DNA from 2 places in the Klebsiella sp. MISC125 genome. Region 1 is predicted to be linked to the other one. Evidence: predicted binding sites of a transcription regulator. Region 1 holds the regulator's gene; the other holds the start of a gene.
The links. Region 1 encodes PurR, which represses purine synthesis genes. Its sites were predicted from a motif close to CANGCAAACGTTTGCNTG; they were not measured.

Region 2: cvpA (colicin V production protein) is a predicted target of PurR. The motif match lies at 1,646-1,663, and genes of this name have one in related genera.

What each region holds. Positions count from the first base shown of each region.
Region 1 covers NZ_CP180448.1:2,758,368-2,769,697, reverse strand. Annotated here, with positions in the region: gene ACMYSL_RS13135 (aldo/keto reductase) at 1-405, opposite strand, end outside; gene ACMYSL_RS13130 (DUF1289 domain-containing protein) at 454-744, opposite strand; gene ACMYSL_RS13125 (TetR/AcrR family transcriptional regulator) at 836-1,435, shown strand; gene ACMYSL_RS13120 (alkene reductase) at 1,489-2,586, shown strand; gene gloA (lactoylglutathione lyase) at 2,672-3,079, shown strand; gene rnt (ribonuclease T) at 3,191-3,835, shown strand; gene ACMYSL_RS13105 (Grx4 family monothiol glutaredoxin) at 3,890-4,237, opposite strand; gene ACMYSL_RS13100 (C40 family peptidase) at 4,577-5,461, shown strand; gene sodB (superoxide dismutase [Fe]) at 5,709-6,290, shown strand; gene ACMYSL_RS13090 (MFS transporter) at 6,368-7,534, opposite strand; gene ACMYSL_RS13085 (YnhF family membrane protein) at 7,702-7,791, opposite strand; gene purR (HTH-type transcriptional repressor PurR) at 8,088-9,113, shown strand; gene punR (DNA-binding transcriptional activator PunR) at 9,132-10,043, opposite strand; gene punC (purine nucleoside transporter PunC) at 10,165-11,330, shown strand, end outside.
Region 2 covers NZ_CP180448.1:1,812,926-1,819,584, reverse strand. Annotated here, with positions in the region: gene purF (amidophosphoribosyltransferase) at 1-1,068, opposite strand, end outside; gene cvpA (colicin V production protein) at 1,102-1,590, opposite strand; gene dedD (cell division protein DedD) at 1,801-2,493, opposite strand; gene folC (bifunctional tetrahydrofolate synthase/dihydrofolate synthase) at 2,483-3,751, opposite strand; gene accD (acetyl-CoA carboxylase, carboxyltransferase subunit beta) at 3,824-4,738, opposite strand; gene ACMYSL_RS08675 (DedA family protein) at 4,933-5,592, opposite strand; gene truA (tRNA pseudouridine(38-40) synthase TruA) at 5,620-6,432, opposite strand; gene ACMYSL_RS08665 (aspartate-semialdehyde dehydrogenase) at 6,432-6,659, opposite strand, start outside.

The DNA of each region.
Region 1 (11,330 bases):
ATTCATCAACGGGTCCGGGCGATGAATCAGCAGCAGGTCGAGATGATCGGTGGCCAGATTACGCAGCGATTGTTCCGCGCTCTGCACAATATGGTCGCGGTCGGTAATATAGTGGCCGATGGTGTTTTCTGCCCGCGCCCGGGTGGCGATCCCGCATTTAGTGACGATTTCCATCCGGCTACGCAGATGCGGGGCCAGCTTCAACGCCTCGCCAAACGCCGCCTCACACCGGTAATCACCATAAATATCGGCGTGATCAATGGTCGTGATACCCAGATCCAGGTGTTGCTCAACAAAGCCAACCAGCTCTTTAGCGGACATATTCCAGTCCATCAGACGCCAGTAGCCCATCACAAAACGAGAGAATTCCGGCCCCTGCGGAGCCATAGCAATACGCTGAACCATAACAGCTTCCTCAACAAAAAAGTGTTCTGAGTATACGCAGTTTCGTGCTTAAAACAGTGAGGGTTGCTGCGGTTCTTCCGCACTATCCTGTTTGGTTGCGCGTAATTTGCGCAGCCAGCGTTGCCGGCATAGACGCAATACATCCTGCTTTTGCACATCGCTCATTTTTTGCCAGTTAAAACGCTCATCACGGCTGCGCAGGCAACCCCGACAGTAGCCGCGTTCATCTGACTGACAAATCCCCCGGCACGGACTTTGTACCGGAAAGAACTCCAGTTGTTCAGCCACTTCGCCTCTCCTGCCATCTTTCTCTTTCTTTATTGAAGACGTTTCACTCATCATTCGCAAATTTTGTTCACCAGCCTCTGCGCCAGGCGGCATTTTTAATAATCGCTTGCATTAGACCAATCGGTCTATTACAGTGAGCCCCATGAACAAGCACAGTGAATGCACTACCCGCGAACATATCCTGGTCACCGGCGAGCAGCTCTGCATGCAGCGGGGCTTTACCGGTATGGGCCTGAGCGAATTATTGAAAACAGCAGAAGTGCCGAAAGGTTCTTTCTACCACTACTTCCGCTCAAAAGAAGCGTATGGCGTGGCCCTGCTTGAATATCATTACGCCGGATATCTTCAGCGCCTGGTCGAGCATTTCGACCACGGCGAGGGGAACTATCGCGACCGTCTGCTGGCCTACTACCAGCATACGCTGACCCAGTTTTGCCAACAGGGTATTATCAGCGGTTGTCTGACGGTGAAGCTGTCGGCAGAAGTGTGCGATCTGTCGGAAGACATGCGTACTGCGATGGATAAAGGTGCCAGCCAGATTATCGTTCTGTTGGGTGATGCCCTGGAGAAAGGCCGTCAGGAAGGCAGTCTGATGTTCGCTGGCGATGCGTTGACTCTGTCCCAGGTGCTTTACTCTCTGTGGCTGGGGGCCAATTTGCAGGCCAAGATTACCCGTAGCGCAACGCCGCTGGAAAGCGCCCTTGCCCACGCTAAAAATATTATTGCTGCGCCTGCCGTTTAACAGGCGTTTTTATTTAACCAGTTTCAAGACGACCGGTCTACTCAGGAGTCATTATGTCAGAATCTAAGTTGTTTACCCCATTGAAAGTCGGTGCGGTCACCGTACCTAACCGCGTATTCATGGCTCCGCTGACGCGTCTGCGTAGCATTGAACCAGGCGATATTCCAACCCCTCTGATGGGCGAATACTACCGTCAGCGCGCCAGCTCCGGCTTGATTATTTCCGAAGCTACGCAGATCTCCGCTCAGGCGAAAGGCTATGCTGGCGCCCCTGGCCTGCACAGCCCGGAACAGATTGCGGCGTGGACGAAAATCACCGCTGGTGTACATGCCGAAAACGGTCACATTGCCGTTCAGCTGTGGCACACCGGACGCATTTCGCATAACAGCATCCAGCCTGGCGGCCAGGCACCGGTTGCGCCATCAGCGATTAGCGCCGGTACCCGTACTTCGCTGCGCGATGAGCACGGCCACGCGATTCGTGTTGATACCTCTATGCCACGCGCACTTGAAATCGATGAGATCCCCGGGATCGTTGATGATTTCCGTCAGGCGGTCGGTAACGCTCGCGATGCCGGTTTTGACCTTGTCGAACTGCACTCCGCGCACGGTTACCTGCTGCACCAGTTCCTTTCCCCGACCTCTAACCATCGTACCGACCAGTACGGCGGCAGCGTTGAAAATCGCGCGCGTCTGGTTCTGGAAGTCGTTGATGCGGTGAGCAAAGAGTGGAGCGCCGACCGTATCGGTATTCGCGTCTCGCCAATCGGTAGCTTCCAGAACGTCGACAACGGACCGGACGAAGAAGCCGATGCGCTGTATCTGATTGAAGAGCTGGCTAAACGCGGTATTGCCTACCTGCATATGTCCGAACCGGACTGGGCAGGCGGCCAACCGTATAGCGATGAATTCCGCCAGAAAGTGCGCGACCGTTTCCCTGGCGCAATTATCGGTGCAGGCGCGTATACGGTAGAAAAAGCCAATGACCTGATCGGCAAAGGCCTGATTGATGCCGTCGCTTTTGGTCGGGACTATATCGCCAACCCGGATCTGGTTGCGCGTTTACAGAAAAAAGTCGCACTAAATGAACAGCGCCCGGAAAGCTTCTACGGCGGCGGCGCGGAAGGCTATACCGATTATCCTACTCTGTAATCCCTCCATTGCATTGATAGCGGCGGGTTATCGCCGCTATACTTAACGCTCTGATGTATCAAAAATAAACTGCATAGGGGACATTATGCGCTTACTTCACACCATGCTGCGCGTTGGCGACCTGCAACGTTCGATTGAGTTTTACACCAACGTGCTGGGCATGAAGTTGCTGCGTACCAGCGAAAACACTGAGTACAAATACTCACTGGCATTCGTGGGTTACGGCGAAGAAAGCGATACCGCCGTTATCGAGCTGACCTACAACTGGGGCGTTGATAAATACGATCTCGGCAGCGCCTACGGCCACATCGCGCTAAGCGTTGATAACGCGGCTGAAGCCTGTGAGCGTATTCGCCAGAACGGTGGCAACGTGACGCGTGAAGCGGGTCCGGTCAAAGGCGGCACCACGGTTATCGCTTTTGTCGAAGATCCGGATGGTTACAAAATTGAACTGATTGAAGAGAAAGATGCCGGCAAAGGCCTCGGCAACTAATCTGCTTCGGGCGTCCATCGGCGGCGCCCGCTGTTTTATCCCCCTTCCTGCTGCAAGCGGTGGCAAAATTTGCCATAATGCGCGCTACTTTTTTCCAGCTAAGAGAATCTGATGTCCGAGAACGCTCAACTTAATGGTCTGTGCGACCGTTTTCGCGGTTTCTATCCTGTGGTAATTGATGTTGAAACCGCGGGATTTAATGCCAAAACCGACGCCCTGCTGGAGATCGCCGCTATTACGTTGAAAATGGATGAGCAAGGCTGGCTGATGCCGGACGAAACGCTGCATTTTCATGTTGAACCTTTCGAGGGTGCCAACCTGCAGCCTGAAGCTCTGGCCTTTAACGGGATTAACCCGAACGATCCTGAGCGCGGCGCGGTGAGCGAATATGATGCCCTGCACGCGATTTTCAAAATGATCCGCAAAGGGATGAAAGAGAGCGATTGTAGCCGTGCCATTATGGTCGCCCATAACGCCACATTCGATCATGGTTTTACCATGGCGGCTGCCGAGCGCGCGAGCCTGAAGCGCAACCCTTTCCACCCGTTCGTGACATTCGATACGGCGGCACTAAGCGGGCTTGCGCTCGGCCAGACGGTGTTGTCGAAAGCCTGCATCGCCGCGGGTATGGCATTTGATGGCACCCAAGCGCACTCGGCGCTTTACGATACCGAACAAACCGCGCAGCTGTTTTGCGAAATCGTCAATCGTTGGAAACGACTTGGCGGCTGGCCGTTACCGGTAGCCGAAGAATAGTAGAGACAAAAAAAGCGACTCCACCAGAAGTCGCTTTTTTATTGGCAGCAAAAATTACTCTGCTTTCGGCTCGTCAGTCTTGTACTTAGCGGCCGTTTCTTTGATCAACGTTTGCAGTTCGCCGCGCTGATACATCTCAATAATGATGTCGCAACCGCCAACCAGTTCGCCATCAACCCACAGTTGCGGGAAAGTCGGCCAGTTTGCGTATTTCGGCAGCTCTGCGCGGATGTCCGGGTTCTGCAGAATGTCGACGTAAGCAAAACGTTCGCCACAGGCAGACAGCGCCTGCACGGCCTGGGCGGAGAAACCGCAGCTTGGCAGTTTCGGGGACCCTTTCATGTACAGCAGGATTGGGTTTTCAGCGATTTGATGTTGGATTTTTTCTAAAGTCGTGCTCATTGTCTTGCTTCCTTAAACTTCTCTACGGCAGTAATTTGTCATTGTAGCGTCCTGAACGCAGGACCGATAATAACATTTTTGTCACTCTTCACATTTTATCTTCTGTGCCCAGAAGTTGCCTCAAAAATATCATTTTATCGTCTGACGCAAGAGTGTGTTGCTCATTTTTCATGCGACATGGTTATTGTCTGACGTATTTTTTTGCAATCGTTAACCAAACGACACTTTAGATACAAAAGAATATTAACTCTCAGGGTTTTTATGCTTTAGAATCGATGCAGTTTGTCATTCATCGTCAGGCATCTGTATATGTCTGTAATTTAATCAGGGGATTGCTCAGTGGCGCGTCTTAACAAAATCGCGATTTCGCTCTGTGCATTACTTATTACGTCGATCTCATTTACGCCGCTGGCGCATGCTTCCGGGCATACGCACGCTTCGGCTACGCCAAAAGCGCATCCGGCCAAAGGCACTACCGCAGAGCGTAAGAAAAAAGCAGCCAGTTCCAAAAGTAAAACCACCGCTAAAACCTCCAGCAAGAAAACATCGACCGCCAGCCGCGCAAAAGCCCCTACCCGCACAACCGCCTCAAGCCAAACCGCGCTTAACCGTCAGGTTGCCGGTGCAAGCAAAAAATGCGTATTGCGCAAAGGCTACAAAAAGCAGTGCGCTAGCTCGACAAAATCGGTAGCAGAAAGCAAAGTCGCCAGAGCAAGCGTGCAGAAAAAGTGCGTCGTGCGCAAAGGCTATAAAACCCGCTGTAAACCTGTCGCTGATGAGCCTCAGTTGACCATCGCCGATGCGCATAAAGCTCGGGTACAAAAGGCGCAAAGCACCGCCATGTCGAAGTTAATGGATCAGATTGGCAAACCTTATCGCTGGGGTGGTACTTCGCCGCGAACCGGGTTTGATTGCAGCGGTCTGGTCTATTATGCCTATAAAGATCTGGTAAAAATTCACATCCCGCGTACCGCTAATGAAATGTATCATCTGCGCGATGCCCGCCCGGTCGATCGCGGTGAGCTGCAAAGCGGTGATTTAGTCTTCTTCCGCACCCGTGGGCGCGGTACCGCCGATCACGTTGGTGTCTATGTCGGCAACGGTAAATTTATCCAGTCCCCGCGCACCGGTCGCGATATTCAAATAACCTCGCTGAGTGAAGATTACTGGGAACGCCATTACGTTGGCGCGCGCCGCGTCATGACGCCAAAAACCATTCGCTAATTCTGCCTCGTCGCTTCTGCGGCGGGGTAACACTCTCTTTTGCCACATCTTTTAATTTGCTACTATTACCTTGCGTAATACATGGTTATTGCGCGAACTATACCCAAAATAATTCCAGTTGTATCAAGGCGGCAACTAAGCGCATCCCCGGGAGCGTACAAATAGTACGTGACCGGGGTAAGTGCAGGCAGCCAACAAAGATGCGGCTGGAAGTATGAAGGGTATAACTATAAAAAGGAGAGTAGCAATGTCGTTCGAATTACCTGCATTACCATATGCAAAAGACGCCCTCGCGCCGCACATTTCCGCAGAAACCCTGGAATACCATTACGGTAAACACCACCAGGCCTACGTCACCAATCTCAACAACCTGATCAAAGGCACCGCGTTTGAAGGCAAGACCTTAGAAGAAATCGTTCGCTCTTCCGATGGCGGCGTTTTTAACAACGCAGCTCAGGTCTGGAACCACACCTTCTACTGGAACTGCCTGGCACCAAACGCTGGCGGCGAACCTGAAGGTGAACTGGCGGCAGCTATCGCTAAATCCTTCGGCAGCTTTGCTGATTTCAAAGCAAAATTCACCGATGCGGCAGCGAAAAACTTTGGTGCTGGCTGGACCTGGCTGGTGAAAAATGCTGATGGTAGCCTGGCGATTGTTTCCACCAGCAACGCCGGTACGCCGCTGACCAGCGACGCAACCCCGCTGCTGACCGTGGATGTCTGGGAACACGCTTACTACATCGACTACCGTAATGCGCGTCCGAACTATCTGGAACACTTCTGGGCGCTGGTGAACTGGAAATTTGTGGCGGCCAATCTGGCGGCATAAAAGCAAACCGCAGAAGGATTGCGCCTTCTGCGGTTATTTTTCACTTCACTCACAATTCACATACTTTTCATGAACGATTAGTGGTTAGCAAAAGCCTCTTCCGGCTGCGACCGACCGCTGAAAAACACCAGCAGTAGCGCAACGCCCGCAATGATCGCTCCCATCACTGGGACGAATGCATAGCCCAGCCCACCAGATATCACCGCACCACCGGCGGCTGCGCCTAACGCGTTACCGAGGTTGAAAGCGCCGATATTAACCGATGATGACAGCCCGGGAGCTTCGTGAGCCACGCGCATCACGCGCATCTGCAGTGGCGGAACTACCGCAAAAGTCGCGGCACCCCAGACAACCATACTTATAGCAGCACCAATTTGTGACTGGGCCAGCAGCGGGATCGCCAGCATGATCACCATCAACAGCAGCAGAAAGCCCTTCAACGTCCCGGAAACCGAGCGGTCGGCAAACTTACCGCCAAGGTAGTTACCCAGCGAGAAGCCTACGCCAATCAGTACCAACATCGCGGTCACAAACAGTGGCGATGCGTTAGTGATGCTGTGCAGGACCGGTGATATATAGGTGTAAAGCGTAAACATCGCCCCTGCCCCCAGAACGGTGGTCAGCAGCGCTGACAGCACCTGCGGGCGCATCAGTACTGAAAGTTCCTGCTTAACATCAGGCCGCTCACCCGCGCTTCCTTTTGGCAGGGAAAACCACAGGCTGACCATCGCCACCACGCCGAGACCCGCCGTTGCAAGGAACGACATTCGCCAGCCGATAGTTTCCCCCAACCAGGTCGCCGCCGGAACGCCGCCAATGTTGGCAATTGTCAGCCCCATAAACATGGTCGCCACGGCGCTGGCCTGCTTATGCTTCGGCACTACGCTCGCCGCCACCACCGAGCCGAGCCCAAAAAAAGCGCCGTGATTGAGGCTGGTGATAATGCGCGACAGCAGTAGCGTGGTGTAATCCGGTGCAATTGAAGAGAGCACGTTACCAAGAGTAAAAATCGCCATCAGGAAAATCAGCGCATTTCTGCGCGCGCGGTGCGAAAGCAGTAGAGTCATCAGCGGCGCGCCAACCATCACCCCAATGGCATAGGCACTAATAAGCATTCCCGCAGCCGGAATAGAGACATCCACGCCTTTGGCGATAACCGGTAGTAGCCCCATCGGGGAGAACTCGGTAGTACCGATACCGAAGGCACCGATCGCCAGAGCGAGCAGGGGAAAGTTGATTTTCATTCAATGACTCCATCGGGCCGTCTTCAGCGACGGCATCTCATCAGAAGCCAAAAGCATGACATCAATCACAGAAAAACAAAAGTAAACGAAATGGCAAAAGATTTTTGCGAAATTGATAATAATGGCGGAAAAAGAAAAGGGAGAACGATGTCTCCCTCATATTGGAATTAGTGCAGTATGGCGGTCAGCCCTGCGGCGACAATCAAACCCAGAACAATAATCGTCGTTGTCAGCGAAAACTTTAAATCTGTATCCATCAATTTTTCCCCTTGATTATCCCCACATGAAAAGTGAGCTTGCTCATTTTTACATAGATTAGCGCAAATATCTTCCGAGATTTAGAGGGATGCACATTTTTGCTCTTCCCCTTTGCCCCAAGATCGGACAAAATCCCACGCTAATTTGAAAGCGTATCGGCCATTGACCCCTTCCTGTCGTTCTGTGTCGTTTTCCCGACGTGATGCAATGTTCAATTTTGGCATCAGGGTGTGTACAGGCAAACGTTTACGTACCGATTAACGGGCGATCAGGTCAAGGTCTGGAGTGAGAAGTAATGGCAACTATTAAAGATGTAGCGAAGCGCGCAAACGTTTCCACTACAACAGTATCACATGTAATTAACAAAACGCGTTTCGTTGCGGAAGAGACACGCAACGCTGTGTGGGCTGCGATTAAAGAACTGCACTACTCCCCCAGCGCCGTTGCTCGCAGCCTGAAGGTTAATCACACTAAGTCTATCGGATTGCTGGCGACCAGCAGCGAAGCGGCCTATTTTGCCGAAATTATCGAATCCGTTGAGAAAAGTTGCTTCCAGAAGGGCTATACCCTGATTCTCGGCAACGCATGGAACGATCCGGAGAAACAGCGCGCCTACCTGTCAATGATGGCGCAGAAGCGCGTGGACGGCCTGCTGGTGATGTGTTCTGAGTATCCTGAGTCGGTACTGAGCATGCTGGAAGAATATCGCCATATTCCGATGGTCGTGATGGACTGGGGTGAAGCAAAAGCCGACTTCACCGACTCGGTTATCGATAACGCCTTCGAAGGGGGTTATATCGCCGGGCGCTATCTGGTGGAACGCGGTCATCGCGAAATTGGCGTGATCCCCGGCCCGCTTGAGCGGAACACCGGTGCCGGCCGCCTGGCGGGCTTTATGAAAGCGATGGAAGAAGCGCAGATCAACGTTCCTGAAAACTGGGTCGTGCAAGGTGATTTCGAGCCGGAATCCGGCTACCGCGCGATGCAGCAAATCCTCAGCCAACACCATCGCCCGACGGCGATTTTCTGCGGCGGGGATATCATGGCGATGGGCGCTATTTGTGCAGCAGATGAAATGGGTCTGCGCGTGCCGCAGGATATTTCGCTGATCGGTTATGACAATGTGCGCAACGCCCGCTACTTCAGCCCGGCGCTGACCACCATCCATCAGCCAAAAGATTCTCTGGGCGAAGCGGCCTTCAACATGCTGCTGGACCGCATCGTCAACAAGCGCGAAATTTCCCAGTCTATTGAAGTACATCCGCGCCTGGTCGAACGTCGATCCGTGGCCGACGGTCCGTTTGTCGATTATCGCCGTTAATTCTCCTCGCGGCGCCGGCTATTCCGGCGCCCGCAGCCACTCCCTGTTCAGCGTTTCACTGTCGCCAAGGTAATCCAGCAGCCACATCAGCGCCGGTGAAGCATCGCTTTGTTGCCACGTCAGGCAGCAGGCCGCATCAGGGAATGGGTTTTCCAGCGCCAGCGCCGTCCATTCTCCGCTATCAATTCGCGGCTGTGCAAAATGCTTTGGCACCATGCCAACACACAACCCTGCGCTGAGGCAAGTCGCGGAAGCGTCCCAGTCCGGTACCACCACCCTCTTCTGATTATCCAGCAGCCACGTCGTGCGTTTCGGTAGCGAGCGTGAAGTATCTTCCCGTACCAGCGACGGCCAGTTGCGCAACACATCGTCGCTTAACGGGCCGTCTATTTTCGCCAAAGGATGATCGCTGGCCACCACGCAATCCCAACTCAGCATCCCCATATCGCGAAACGCATAGCGCCCACCGACGGGAATAGAGCGCGTCGCGCCGATAGCTAATTCCACGCGGCCATCAGCTAACGCATCCCAGACGCCGTTGAATACCTCCTGAAAGACAATCAGTTCAACGTCATCAAAATGACGATAGAAATCAACGATCATTTGCCGCATGCGCGCCGGTTTGACGATGTCATCGACGGCAATGGATAGCTGCCCGCGCCAACCGTTGGCTATCTGCTGGCACTGCTGGCGAGTGATCTGCATTTTTTTGATAACAGAGCGCCCTTCCTGCAAAAACCAGACCCCGGCCGGGGTTAATTCGACATCACGGTGACGACGTTCAAAGAGCGGAACCGCCAGCCACTCTTCCAACTGACGCACGGTATAACTCACCGCTGAAGGTACGCGGTGTAGCTCCTGCGCCGCTGCGCTAAAACTGCCGTTACGCGCAACAGCATCAACCACCTCAAGTGAGTATTCTGACCACATATTCTGCCTACAAAATTTTTGAATCCACCTGACAAATATTAGCGTTTCACAAGCCCGAATGCACTCCCTACACTCTGCCGCACCGTACCTGCATCAATAACAAGAGAATTTTATGCAACAATTGCAACAACCTGGGAAAGGATTTTTAGTCTGGCTGGCCGGGCTCAGCGTGCTCGGCTTTCTGGCCACCGATATGTATCTGCCGGCTTTCGCCGCGATCCAACAAGATCTCAACACTTCAGCGGCTTCAGTCAGCGCCAGCCTGAGCTTGTTCCTGGCAGGCTTTGCCATTGGACAGCTTTTTTGGGGGCCGCTCTCCGACCGTTACGGACGCAAGCCGGTACTGCTAAGCGGCCTGGCCATTTTCGCAATCGGCTGTCTGGGGATGCTTTGGGTGCAAGATGCCACGCTGATGCTGGCGCTGCGCTTCATTCAGGCGATTGGCGTTTGCGCCGCCGCCGTGACCTGGCAAGCGATGGTGACCGATTACTACCCAGCCCATCGCACAAACCGTATTTTTGCCGCCATTATGCCACTGGTGGGCTTGTCTCCAGCACTGGCGCCGCTGCTCGGTAGCTGGCTGCTGGTTCATTTCGAATGGCAGGCTATTTTCGCCGTTCTGTTCGCGATAACCCTGTTGCTCATGCTGCCGGCCTTGCGCCTGAAAGCGGCGAAAAAGACGGTTGTCGGCACCCAGCAGAAGCTGACTTTCCTTGCCCTACTACGCTCGCGCGAATACAGCGGCAACGTGCTGATTTATGCCGCCTGCTCCGCCAGCTTTTTCGCATGGTTGACCGGCTCGCCATTTATTCTTCACGAGATGGGGTACAGCCCGACCGTTATCGGCCTGAGCTACGTTCCGCAAACTATCGCGTTTCTGGTTGGCGGTTACGGCTGCCGTGCGGCTTTACAAAAATGGTCAGGGCAGCAGATCCTGCCGTGGCTGCTGGTGATTTTCTCCATCAGCGTTGCCGCTACCTGGCTGGTAGGTTTGCAGGCTAACGCCACGCTTGTCGGATTAATGATTCCGTTCTGTGCAATGGCGGTGGTAAATGGCGGTATTTATCCTATCGTCGTTGCTCAGGCGCTGAAGCCGTTCCCGCAGGCGACCGGTCGCGCCGCAGCTTTGCAAAATACCTTACAGTTGGGTCTTTGCTTTATCGCCAGCTTGCTGGTTTCTACGCTGATAGCGACACCGCTGCAAACCACCACCAGCGTGATGCTTATCTCCATTGTGCTGGCCGGTATCGGTTACCGTATGCAGTACAAGGCCACCGCGTTGGCAAC
Region 2 (6,659 bases), 950 kb from region 1:
GGCGCGGTTGGCGTTGAGTTTACGACGCACGGACTTACGACGCAGCTGCTGGCCCGGCATGATAAAGGTGCGACCAACATAGCGGTTTTTCACGAAGCCCTGGCGATACGGCTTGTCGAGGATACGGGCAATTTCCAGCGCGATATCGCAGGAGGTTTCCGGAATCGGAATCACTACGTCAATATCAAGATCTTCCCACTCGCGGGCAATTTTCGCCCCCAGCTTAGTCCCCATATTCACACGGGCGCTGTAGACGGAAATTTTGTCGATGAATGAATCCGGACGCGCGAAGTAAACGTATTCGAACAGGCACGGATTGCTGACCGGGTTCTCGGCGCACTGGCGAGTGAACAGCTGGCCTTTTTCGGTGATATACACCGCTTCGCCAGGTGCAACGTCACGTAAGAACTCAAAGCCCAGGGTATCCAGAGCAACGCTTTCCGAGGCCACCATATACTCAGTGCGGCCATCGCCAATATCACGCTTGCCCAGCACCAGCGGACGGATGCCGTTCGGGTCGCGGAAGGCGACCATACCGTGGCCGATAATCATCGCCACGCAGGCATAAGCCCCGCGAATCTGGCGGTTAGTGGCAGCAATCGCCGCAAAAACGTTATCTGCTTCCAGCGGATAATGGCGGAAATTATCCAGCTCGCTGGCAAAAATGTTGAGCAGGATTTCGGAGTCGGAGGTGGTGTTGATGTGGCGGCGTTTTTCTTCAAACAGCTTTTGACGCAGCTCGTGAGCATTAGTCAGATTGCCGTTGTGCGCCAACGTAATGCCATATGGAGAGTTGACGTAGAAAGGCTGAGCCTCGGAGGCGCTGGAGCTGCCAGCCGTCGGGTAACGAACGTGACCGATCCCCATATTGCCTTGCATACGCTGCATATGGCGAGCTTCAAACACATCGCTCACCAGCCCGTTCGCTTTACGCAAACGGAAACAGTTGTTCGCATCGATGGTGATGATGCCTGCGGCATCCTGGCCACGATGCTGAAGCACCGTTAACGCGTCATAAATCGACTGGTTTACCGGCATAACACCGGCGATACCGACAATACCGCACATACGTCTTTTCCTCGTTAAGCTACATCCCAACGCTTATGCTTTGGGCAAGAAACTTGACGAGCTCTGCAGATAGTCAAAGAACCATCTGATAACGAAACTGAACTGTGGGATAAGCTCAGACTTTTGCCAGTCATCGCTTTTCGCCATACTGGTAAAACTATCGAGAAAAAACAGAATCGCAGAGACGATTAGCACACCGCGCAGGGCGCCAAAACAGATCCCCAACACCCTGTCGGTACCCGACAGGCCGGTTTTCTCCACCAGCTGACCTATCACAAAGTTAACGATAGCGCCGACGATAAGCGTCGCGATAAACAGTATCGCGATAGCAATCCCATTTCGGACCAGTTCGTCTTCAAAGCCCGTGAACCAGACAGCCAGGTAAGTGTAGTAATGACTGGCAACAAAGAAAGCGCATCCCCAGGTTACCAGCGATAAAGCTTCACGAACAAAGCCGCGGATCAGGCTGACCAAAGAGGAAAAACCAATCACCGCAATTATGGCGTAATCAATCCAGACCATATACGTCCCACGATTTTACGCCCTGTCGTCCGGTTCGGGGCGCATTCTAACAGAAAAAGAAAACGTTTGCGTAGGGATTTCCGTGCCCTACAGAAATAAAAATGGCGCTGAAAAAACATTCAACGCCATACTGCCTTTCGCCTCTTCAGGGCGCGTCCGACAGGGGTTTCCGTGCTCTGGCCCTGGCTTTCTTTATTAAAAAAGAGAAGGTTAGTTCGGGCTAAAGCCCATGACTACACCGCTAAGTCCGGACAGCTTGTTCAGCTCGCCAAGTTGCCCCTTCAGCTTATCTTTCGAAGCATCCGGGCCGACCAGAATACGGGTGATTTTACCCTGCACCGGCGTCGAAGGCGACGTATAAACTTTGAAGCCAGCGGCGCGCAGCTTACCGACGATCTCGTTGACCTTATCGGCGTTCTTCAGCGCGCCTAACTGCACAACATAGGCTTTACCGGTCGGAGCCGGAATTTCAGCCTGCTGTTGCGGTTTAGGCGCGGGTGTCTGCACCGCGACCTGCTGCGGTGGCTGAGGTTGCGGCTTCTCTACCGGCTTCGGTTGAGGTTTAGGCTGCGGCTGTGGTTTTGGCGCGACAACCGGCTCCTGCACCACATCAAAACTGTTATTGTTCACCGGGATCCGCGAAGGATCGAGCGACGGTGCCGCGGCATCCCCAGCTCTCACCTCTTCGGCGGCCCCTTCCGGAGGCTGCGAAGGCAGCGTCTGAGTCGCTGCTGGCAGCATATCTGGCTCATCACGATCGCCTGGTTTTGGTACCAGTGGGATTGCGGCAAACTCATCCTGATAATGTTTTTTCTGACCATCAAGCAGCCCTGGCAGGATAATAACCCCCAGTGCCACCAGTACGATCGTCCCGACTAAACGGTTCTGAAACTTACTCGCCACCGATTCTCCCCGCGTCTATCTCTTCCATTACATGCGCCACCGTGTGGAATGAACCACACACCAGCACCGTATCCTGTGGTCTGGCATCTGCCGTCGCAGCGTACCAGGCCTGCGCAACGCTGGTATAGACTTTGCCTGCGCGTAAATGTTCCAGCAGTTGCTCTGCCGTCGCGCCGCGCGGCCCTTCCAGCGGCGCACAGTACCAATCGTCAACTTCCGCCTTCAGGTTTTCCAGCGTACCGGCGATGTCCTTATCATGCAGCATACCAATAACCGCCAGCACGCGCCCCGTTTTCGGTAAGGTTTTGAGACGCCCGGCGAGATACGCCGCCGCATGCGGATTATGAGCAACATCAAGGATGACTCGCGGGGTGTCGCTAATTATCTGAAAACGCCCCGGCAGCATCGCCTTTTGAATACCGTCGCGAATCGCCTGCTCGTCAACCTTGAGCTTGCTGGCACGCAGGGCAGCGAGCGCAGTTGCGGCATTCGGCATGGGTACCTGTGGCAGCGGCAGGTCGGTGAGTGCGCCGTTTTCATCACTGAAAGACCAGCTCTGCTCACCGGCCTCATAGCCCCAGTCAACGTCGCGGCGCAGGAGTTGTGCGCCCTTTTCGCTCGCAACCTCGGCGATAGTCTGTGGCATATCGGGTTCACCGACGATAGCCGGTTTACCACCGCGAAAAATACCGGCCTTCTCGCGGCCAATGCTTTCGCGATCCGATCCCAGCCAGTCCGTATGGTCAAGCGCAATACTGGTGACTACCGCCACGTCGGCATCAACAATATTAGTCGCATCCAGGCGACCGCCGAGCCCCACTTCAAGGATAACGACATCCAGTTGCGCCTGCTGAAATAGCCACAGCGCGGACAGCGTACCGAATTCAAAATAGCTCAGAGAAATCTCGCCGCGCGCCGCTTCGATTTCAGCAAAGGAAGTGGTATGCGCAAGTTCCGACAGCTCTTCGCCCTGCACGCGCACCCGCTCGGTATAGCGCACCAGATGCGGCGAACTATAAACACCCACTTTGAAGCCCGCCGCCATCAGTACCGATTCCAGGGTACGGCAGGTCGTTCCTTTGCCGTTGGTTCCCGCCACCGTGAACACAAACGACGCAGGTTTTAATACCGCCATCCGCGCAGCCACCTCGCTGACGCGCGCCAGCCCCAGGTCGATTGTTTTGCTGTGCAGATGTTCCAGATAAGAAAGCCACGTAGCCAGGGGCGACGCGGCCTGAGGAATTGGTTGTTTTTCCATGATGTCCGGCAAGAGTTAAGATAACTACGCGTATAAAAAAGGGCAGCACCGTCAGGCCTGCCCTCTGTATTATCAGGCCTCTGGTTCCTGATCCGGCTCCGGTGGCACCACCTCGCCTTCGTGAACGGGTTCCGGATTTGGCGCCGGAAGATTCATCAGCTTCGCCAGAATACTGGCCAGCTTCAGACGCATTTCCGGGCGACGTACGATCATATCGATCGCCCCTTTTTCAATCAGGAACTCACTGCGCTGGAATCCCGGCGGCAGCTTCTCACGAACAGTCTGTTCAATAACGCGGGGACCGGCAAAACCGATCAACGCTTTGGGCTCAGCGATGTTTAAATCGCCCAACATAGCAAAGCTCGCCGAGACGCCGCCCATGGTTGGGTCGGTCAGCACGGAGATATACGGCAAGCCGCGCTCCTGCATTTTCGCCAGCGCAGCGGAGGTTTTCGCCATCTGCATCAGCGACATCAGCGCTTCTTGCATACGCGCGCCGCCGGATGCGGAGAAACAAATCAGCGGGCAGTTATCTTCCAGTGCCTGTTCAACCGCACGGACAAAGCGCGCGCCGACGACGGAGCCCATCGAACCGCCCATAAAGGAGAATTCGAAAGCGGCGGCAACAACCGGCATTTCATGCAGGGTGCCTTTCATGACCACCAGCGCGTCTTTTTCGCCAGTCTCTTTCTGGGCTGATGCCAGACGGTCTTTATACTTTTTCGAATCGCGGAACTTCAGCACATCTTTTGGCTCGAGCTCGCTTCCCAGCTCCACGAGGGAACCTTCGTCCAGCAGGCTATGCAGGCGGTTACGCGCCGACATACGCATGTGGTGATCGCACTTAGGGCAAACCTCCAGGTTGCGCTCCAGCTCTGCGCGGTACAGTACCTGCCCGCAGCTGTCGCACTTGGTCCATACACCTTCAGGAATACTCGCCTTACGGGTGGGGGTTATATTGCTTTTAATTCGTTCAATCCAGCTCATTGATAACCTTTCTACCTGAACCTGGTCGATGCCAGTTTTGTCGCAAGGGGCGCATAATGCCATTTTTGCCCCTTACAGACCATGAATGTTGCACATTAAATCATAACATCCCGTAACATGGGATAAAAAAGTGGTCGAACCGCTCACACTTCACTCTTCGGACGGCGGCATACCGCCCGAAGATAACTGCAACGTTATTTCGCCTGTTTCGCCGCAGCACGCTTGTGGCGAATGATTTCAATCACCCCAGGCAGTACGGAAAGCACGATAATCGCCACGATCAGCAGCTTAAGATTTTCCTGCACGATCGGCAAATCGCCAAACAGATAACCCGCGTAGGTGAACAGCAGTACCCACAGCAGCGCGCCAACCACGTTATACATCGCAAAATGACGATAGGACATATGTCCCATTCCCGCCACAAACGGCGCAAAGGTTCTGACGATCGGGACAAAACGCGCAAGGATTATGGTCTTGCCGCCGTGGCGAGCGTAGAAGCCATGGGTTTTATCCAGGTAGCTGCGGCGGAAAATTTTTGAATTAGGATTACTGAATAACTTTTCACCAAACAGCCGCCCGATGGTGTAGTTCAGCGCATCGCCGATAATCGCGGCAACCACCATCAGCGCCACCATCAAGTGCACATTGAGATCGTTAGTCGGCAGCGCCGACAAAGCGCCCGCAACAAACAGCAGAGAGTCACCTGGCAGGAACGGCGTGACCACCAGGCCGGTTTCACAGAACAGAATCAAAAACAGAATCGCGTATACCCAGATGCCGTATTGCGCGACCAGCTCAGCCAGGTGCACATCAATGTGTAAAATAAAATCAATTAAAAAACGAATCAGATCCATAATTTGCGTTAGCCCTTAATAACCAGGTTAGTCCGCCAGAAACAGCGGGCCCATCGGCATTACCGGCAGGTCGTAACGGGCCGGATAATCCACCGACACCAGATACAATCCTTCCGCTTTTGCCGTTGCGGCGGCCAGAGTCCTGTCTTTTGCCGCCAGAAGTTCTGCAATCCAGCTCTCTGGCTGGTTACCGGCACCTACTTCCATCAGACTGCCTACAATATTCCTTACCATATGATGTACAAAGGCATTCGCTTTGATATCCACCACCACATATGCACCATAACGGGTGACGTTAATATGCATCACGTTACGCCACGGGGTGCGCGACTGGCACTGTACCGCACGAAACGAGGTGAAATCATTTTCCCCCAGCAGACACTGGGCCGCGCGCTGCATCCGCTCAGCATCCAGGGGATGGTAATAGTGAGTCACGCCCCGACCTAGTACCGCCGGTCGCAGGCGATGATTATAGATGACGTAGCGATAGCGTCGCGCCGTGGCGCTGAACCGGGCATGAAAGTCCGGTGGAACTTGCTTCACCCAACGTACTGCAATATCGCCTGGTAAATTCGCATTAACGCCCAGCGTCCATGCCACGTCTTTACGCAACGCACGGGTTTCAAAATGCACCACCTGACCGGTACCATGAACTCCGGCGTCGGTACGACCAGCACATAAAACGCTCACCGGTTCATTAGCAACCTGCGAAAGCGCCTTTTCCAGTTTTTCCTGCACGCTGCGAACTTCATTCTGCCGCTGCCAACCGTAGTATTTGCTACCGTCATACTCAATGCCCAGCGCAATTCTATAGACCGGCGGCTGCTCCATCTCAGACATTAGTACAAATACTCCTGGACCAGTTTCTCAGCGATTTTCACCGCCATCAGCGCGCCGCCAAAACGGACGTTATCGGCCACTGACCAGAACTGCACCTGCTCCGGCATACCATAATCATTATGCACGCAGCCGATGGAAAGGCGCGCGGTGCCGGAAGCGTCGCCGACCTGAGTCGGGAACTCTCCCTCTTCGGACAGCTCGATATCTTCACCACGGGAAAAGGCATC